DNA from 3 places in the Micromonospora sagamiensis genome. Region 3 is predicted to be linked to each of the others. Evidence: riboswitches for the same ligand, from Rfam matches in the RefSeq annotation. Region 3 holds a riboswitch; each other region holds the start of a gene.
What was found. Region 3 has a riboswitch for cyclic di-AMP ahead of IGA62_RS04715 (coiled-coil domain-containing protein). Riboswitches for the same ligand answer to the same signal wherever they lie in the genome.
Positions count from the first base shown of each region.

Region 1: another riboswitch for cyclic di-AMP. It lies ahead of IGA62_RS15655 (coiled-coil domain-containing protein); the one in region 3 lies ahead of IGA62_RS04715 (coiled-coil domain-containing protein).
Region 2: another riboswitch for cyclic di-AMP. It lies ahead of IGA62_RS21790 (C39 family peptidase); the one in region 3 lies ahead of IGA62_RS04715 (coiled-coil domain-containing protein).

Region 1 covers NZ_AP023438.1:3,545,368-3,547,623, reverse strand. The annotation lists gene IGA62_RS15660 (YibE/F family protein) at 1-1,048, shown strand, start outside; cyclic di-AMP (ydaO/yuaA leader) riboswitch at 1,215-1,345, shown strand; gene IGA62_RS15655 (coiled-coil domain-containing protein) at 1,350-2,256, shown strand, end outside.
Region 2 covers NZ_AP023438.1:4,927,244-4,929,499, forward strand. The annotation lists gene IGA62_RS21785 (hypothetical protein) at 1-414, shown strand, start outside; cyclic di-AMP (ydaO/yuaA leader) riboswitch at 778-916, shown strand; gene IGA62_RS21790 (C39 family peptidase) at 1,113-1,982, shown strand; gene IGA62_RS21795 (CDP-glycerol glycerophosphotransferase family protein) at 2,083-2,256, opposite strand, start outside.
Region 3 covers NZ_AP023438.1:1,159,610-1,161,865, reverse strand. The annotation lists gene IGA62_RS04715 (coiled-coil domain-containing protein) at 1-991, opposite strand, end outside; cyclic di-AMP (ydaO/yuaA leader) riboswitch at 996-1,127, opposite strand; gene IGA62_RS04710 (cation diffusion facilitator family transporter) at 1,281-2,195, opposite strand.

The DNA.
Region 1 (2,256 bases), 2.4 Mb from region 3:
CACCGGGCCGGACGCCGGACAGCGGGTCGACACCCCTCTGCCGGCCGGCCCGGGAGCGCCGTCGGTCGAGGTCGGCGACGAGATCGTCCTGGTGGTGCTGACCGACCCGGCCGACCCGACGGTCAGCGCCTACAGCATCGCCGCCCACCAGCGGGGCAAGCCGCTGATCTGGCTGGCGCTGGCGTTCGCCGTCGCCATCGTCGCGTTCGGTCGGTGGCGCGGTCTGGCCGCGCTCGGCGGACTGGCGGCCAGCTTCGCCATCCTGCTCACCTTCGTACTGCCGGGCATCAGCGCCGGGCAGGCTCCGCTGCCGGTGGCGGTCACCGGCGCCGCGCTGATCATGTTCGTGGTGCTGTACCTCACCCACGGGGTCACCGCGCAGACCTCCGTCGCCGTCCTCGGCACCCTGGCCAGCCTGGTGCTCACCGGCCTGCTCGGCAGCCTGGCGACCGCGTTCACCCACCTCACCGGGTACGGCTCCGAGGACGCCACCACGCTGTCGATGTTCCAAGCCGACGTGGACCTGCACGGGTTGCTCCTGGCCGGGATCATCATCGGCTCCCTGGGCGTCCTGGACGACGTCACGGTCACCCAGGCGGCCACGGTCACCGAGCTGGCCCACGCCAACCCCGGTCTCACCCGGCTCCAGCTCTACCGGGCGGCCACCCGGGTCGGCCGGGCGCACATCGCCTCGACGGTCAACACGATCGTGCTCGCGTACGCGGGCGCGTCGTTGCCCCTGCTGCTGTTGCTGACCGCCGACACGCGCGGGGTCAGCGAGATCGTCACCAGCGAGTTCCTCGCCCAGGAGATCGTCCGCAGCATCGTCGCGACGCTCGGCCTGATCGCCGCCGTACCGATCACCACCGGCCTGGCCGCCCTGGTGACCACCGCCGGCCGGGGTGGTACGCCAACCCGCCGGCTGCCCCGGCCCGCCGGCGAGCGGGACGAGGCCCTCGCCGCCCTGAGCGGCCCCCGGGCCGCCACCGGACCGACCGATTCCGCGCCCGCTCCGGGCCGCTCGGCGGACACGGATCCGACATGGTGACACTCCATAACGTCACCGCCAACCGCCCTGATCTTGACAAATGTGACAGGAGTGACGGAAAGCATTAGGGAAATAACGCTTTTGGTCGGGATCCGGGCGTAGAACCCCATGCCCGCCGTCAGGTAACCTCGCTGCCGGTTACCGCCGAAGGCGCGCACCGGCGCCAGCGGGGCCACCGCCTAATCGCCCACCGGCGAACCGGGGAACCAGGTTCATGGGGTGCATCCGCGTCAGCGGTAGGGGCCACTTCCGCCCCGAACCCGTCAGCTAACCCGGTCGGCGGTCGACGGAAGGGAAAACTGTGACGGCACCCCTGCGCCGCTGGCTGAAACCTGTCGTGGTCGTGATCGCCGCCCTCGCCGTGGCCGCTGGGCCCGCGCCGGCACTGGCGGAGCCGTCGAGCCCGTCGGGGCACGACGGAGAACAGCCCACGCTCCTCAACGAGGTCATCGAGGAGGCGAACCGCAGCTACACCCAGGCCCAGGCGAAACTGAACGCCTCGAAGAAGCGTCAGCTCACCCTCGCCCTGGAGGTCGAGCGGACCCGGAACGAGTTGAAGGCGCTCACCCCACAGGTGGCCACGATCGCGGTGCGGTCCTACATGACCGGCCGGGTCGGCCCCGCCTCCATGCTGCTGGACAGCGACACGCCCGACTCGTTCGTCAAGCGGGCCGCCGCGCTGGACGAGATGAACATGGTCAACAGCAAGAAGGTCGCCGCCGTCGCCGCCGTCAAGGAGCAGGCGGAACGGGCCAAGAAGGCGCTCGACGCCGAGGTGCTGGAGCAGCAGAAGCAGGCGGACATCCTGCAGAAGCGCAAGCGCGAGGCGGAGCGGTCGCTCGCCCTCGTCGGCGGCGTCGGGCTGACCGGTGGCCTGGTGGACGCCACCTCCCCGATCGCCCGGATCGGCCCCGGGCGGGACAGCAACGGCAACTGGCGCCCGCTGGGCTGCACCGAGGACGACCCGACCACCGGCGGCTGCATCACCCCGCGCACCCTGCACATGTACAGGGAGGTCAAGCGGGCCGGCTTCAACCTCTTCGTCGGGTGCTACCGGCCGGGCGGGCCGTACGAGCACCCGAAGGGGCGGGCCTGCGACTGGTCGCTCCAGAAGTCGGGGTTCAGCAGCTGGGACACCCGCGCGGAGCGGATGTACGGCAACAACCTCACCGCGTTCCTGGTCCGTAACGCCGACCGGCTCGGCATCT
Region 2 (2,256 bases), 3.2 Mb from region 3:
CCCGCCCCCCGGACGCCCCGCACCCCGGCCGAGTACGTCGCCCGCGAGCGGTTCCTGCACCGGTCCGCGATGGCCGCGTACTGGCGGGGGGACCTGTCGGTGCGGGAGCTCAGCGACGTGTTCGCCCGCCGCAACGGGTGGGACCCCCGTCTGCACCCGGTCGTGCAGGAGGCGGTCCTGCACCGGGTGCTGCGCGACCTACGGCGGGTGGAGTACCGGACGGCGGCCGAGCGGGAGCGGGCGGCCTGGCAGCGGGCCGAGGTGGCCGCCAGGGCGGCGCGGTCCCTGGCGGAGGAGGCGTCCCTCGCCGCGGAGCGCCTCCGGGCGAGCACCTCGACGGTCGTCGCCGCGTCCCGACGTGTGCCCGGCGCGGTCCGTCCCGCTGCCCGGTGGCGGCCGGCGCGGGTGGGCTGACCCTGACCTGACCGGTCCCGTTCCCGGGCCGCTGCGGGGTCCCTGTGGCACTGCGGGGTCACCGCAGCCGGCGGCGTGACCGGATCGTGACGTGACCCGGGCCACGCCCTGCCGTGCGGCACGTTCGACCCCGGTCGTCCCGTTCCGCGCCCGGTGCGGCGGCCCGGTTGTGCCGACCCGTGGCGGTAACCGCCTCGACGATGACTGGTAAACGGCTCGTCCCATTGAGCGACGTCAGCCCGGCAACGCACCGAAATTCCGGGTGTGAGGGGCCGTTCAGCCTGCTCACGAGGGTTGGCAGCGGATCGAGGTATCAGTAGTGTCGGCCCGTCTGGTGCGGTCGTAGGTCGCAAAGGGCGACACCGCGCCGGCCCGCTTAATCGTGCTCGACGAGCCGGGGACCCACGTACGTCCGGGGTGAATCCGCGGGGCCGACCCGCGGTAGGGCGATCTTCCCGCCCGAATCCGTCAGCTAACCCGGTAGGCGGTATCGGAAGGAGTAGTCCGTGCTGTACACCCCCGTTTCCCGGTTCCTCCACGGTGCCCAGGTGCCGCCGGCCGGCCGTCCGCGTCGCCGGCACTGACTCCGGCGTCCGCCCTCAGACGCCGTCCGAGCGGGCACCCTCCGCGACCCGTCGATCCCGCGTGCGGTACGTCCGCGCGCCGATGAGGTGCGCCGCTCTCCACCCCTGCCTTCCGTGGAGGAATCCGTGAAGTACCCGGTCCCGCGACCGTTCACCCTGTTCCGAACCCGCCGGTCCTACCAGGTGACCGCCTCGGCGGCGGTGCTGGTGGCGGCGTCCACCGCCGGCGTCCTGCTCGTCGACCCCGACACTCCGGTGCGCCGGGACGACACCGTCGCCACGGCGGCCGAGCCGGACCGGTCGACCGCCGCCTCCCGGCACCGCGACCGCGCCACCGCGTCCCCGGCCACCCCGTCCGCCGTCGCCACCACCCCACCGGCCACCGCGGCGACGCCGGCCACCCGGTCCGCCTCGCCCGCCGCCACCCGCTCGGCGGACCCGGACCTGACAACCAGCCCCACCCCGCCGAAGCCGCCCGCGTCGAAGGTGCTCGACATCCAGTACCAGGAGCAGACCACCTTCTACTACTGCGGTCCGGCCGCCACCCGGATCGCGCTCACCGCCCGGGACGTCGTCCGCAGCCAGGACGACCTCGCCCGGCGGCTGAACACCACCGAGGCCGGCACCAACTCCGCCGAGGACACCACCCGGGTCCTCAACGACCTCGTCGGCCGGGACGTCTACCGGACCCGGACGATCCCCGGTGGCGCGGCCACCCCGGCCCAGATGGACCGGCTCCAGGCCGACGTGGTGCGGGCCGTCGGCAACGGGTACGCCGTCGTGGTGAACATCGCCGGTTCCGCCACCGACGTGGCGGGCGGATGGCACTCCTACCCCGGCGGGCACTACCTGACCGTGGTCGGTTACCGGGACAACGGTCGTACCGTCAAGATCGCGGACCCGGCGAACGCCGCCGCCGGTTCGTACTGGATGACCACCATCAGCCTGGCGCACTGGGCCGCCACCCGCGGCTACTCCGCCTGACCCGCGCGGGGGTGCAACCGCTGCGGTGGTAGGAGGGGACCCCTGCTCCTCAAAATGCGGTAACAGGGGACCCCTCCTACCACCCGCGGGGGCGCCGGGTTCAGCCGGTGACGGACTCCGTCCCGACCGGCCGGTGCGTGTCGCCGGTGCGGGAGGCTGGCACGGCGGCTGGCGCGAGGTGCGCCCGGGCGGCCGACAGGAACCCCTCGGCGTACGACTCGACCGGGAAGTCGCCGAGGTAGTGGGTGCGCATCGCCCAGCGGGCCTCGGCCAG
Region 3 (2,256 bases):
TGGGCAGCCAGATCTGCCGGTACCAGATGACGTAGAGCACCCCGAGCCGGCTGGCGTTGTTCTTGAAGTACGCCGCCAGGTTGTCGCCGTACGTCTTGTCGCCGCCGGTGGCGTCGCCGCCGAAGCCGCTCTTCTGTGCGGCGAAGTCGCAGGCCCGCCCCTTGGGGTGCTCACCCGAACCGCCGGGGCGGTAGCAGGAGACGTACCGGGTGAAGCCGGCGGCCTTGGCCTGGTTGAGCGCGTGCAGCGTACGCGGGGTGATGCAGCCGTCGGCGGGCGTCGGGTCGTTGACGCTGCACGACTCGGGTGGCCAGGACCCGTCGGGGTTGCGCGGCGCCGGCTTCGCGGTGGCGGACCGGGTCGAGTCGCTGCCCCCGCTGGGGCGGGTGGCCGCGGTCTTCCGGTTGGCGACCACCAGGGCCTGCTCGGCCTGCTGCTTGCGCTTTTCCATCACCGAGACCTGCTTGCGCTGCTCGGTGATCTCCCGGTTCAGTGCCGTCTTCGCCCGGTTGGCCTGCTCCCGGGTGGTCAGCAGGCCGCGTAGCTCGCGGTCCTCGTTGGCGGCGACCGCGTCCAGCGCGACGAGCCGGTCCATGAAGTTGTCCGGCGAGTCGCTGGACAGCAGTGCCGAGGCCGGTCCGAGTCGGCCGGTCCGGTACGCCAGCCCGGCGATCACGCCGACCTTCTGGTCCCGGACCGCCAGGTCCTTCTCGATGGTGGTGAGCTGTTCGTTGATCTTCTGCTGGCGGGCGACCGACTTCGCGAGCGCGTCCTTCGCGTCGAGCCAGCCCTTGCTGGCCGCCTCGAGTTGGGCGCGCAGGGCGGGGGTGCCTCCCTCGGGGTCGTCGCCGGGGGCCTTGGCCGCCAGCGGGGGCGCCGCCGCGGCGGGGACCACGCCGACCGGCGTGGCCGCGACGCCGAGGGCGAGCGTCGCGGCGATCAGGGCCGCCATCCGGGCGGCGGTACGTCGTACGGGTGCCACTACTGGCATGCACATGTCCTTCCGTCAGCCGCCGACCGGGTTAGCTGACGGGTTCGGGACGGAAGATCCCTACCGCTCACGCGGATGCACCCCAAGGACGTGGTTCCCCGGCTCGCCGTCATCGGCGATTAGGCGGCGGTCACCGCAGGCGCCGGAGGGCGCCGCCTGGCGTTGACCGGGTCCGAGACTACCGAAGCCGGTGTCCCAGGGGCAGCGTTGGCCACACCACTCCCAGGGGTCCTCACCGGCATATCCGACATAGGCGGACAATACACGCCGAGATTTAAGTTTGCCCTAATTACCACTCGACCCGGTCACAGACGCCGGGCGACTGGCCGGGCTCGAGCTGGAGCGTGGCGTGCTCGATGTGGAAGTCCTCGTGCAGCGCGGTCCGCGCGGCGGCGAGCACGGTGCCGACCTCGGCCGTCGGGTCCGTGGTCAGGTGGGCCGAGACGACCTCCATCCCCGAGGTGAGCGTCCAGAGGTGCAGGTCGTGCACCTCGACCACGCCGGGGACGGCGCCCAGCCGGTCGCGCACCGCGCCCACCTGGAGGTGCTCCGGCGCGGCCTGGACCAGGATGCGCAGCGCCGCCCGGCCCAGCCGCCAGGTGCGCGGCAGGATGAAGACCCCGATCGCCACCGCGACCAGCGGGTCGGCCCACCACCAGTCGGTCAGCGCGATGACCACCGCAGCGGTGATCACACCGACGGAGCCGAGCAGGTCGCCCAGCACCTCCAGGTAGGCCCCGCGCAGGTTGATGCTCTCCTTCGCGCCCTCGCGCAGCAGCCCGAAGGCGACCAGGTTCGCCAGCAGGCCGAGCACCGCCACCACCAGCATCGGGCCGGTGGTCACCTCCGGCGGGTCGCCGAACCGGCGGACCGCCTCGACGAGCACGTAGACCGCGACCCCGGAGAGGAGGACGGCGTTGGCCAGCGCGGCGAGCACCTCCAGCCGGTAGAGGCCGAAGGTGTGCTGCGGATCCCGGCCGGCCCGTCGGGCGGCGGTGATCGCCGCCAGCGCCATGCCGATGCCGAGCACGTCGGTGAACATGTGGCCGGCGTCGGAGAGCAGGGCCAGCGACCCGGTGCCGAGCGCGGTCACCGCCTCGACCGCCATCAGGACGGCGAGCAGCCCGAACGCGGCCCAGAGGCGGCCGGTGTGCCGCTGTGCGGCGTGTGCGATCCCGCCGTGGTGGTCATGACCTGCGCCCACGCCCCCACCCTCCGTTCCCCGTTCGGCCCGGACCCAATGTATGTTCACATCGCTATGTATG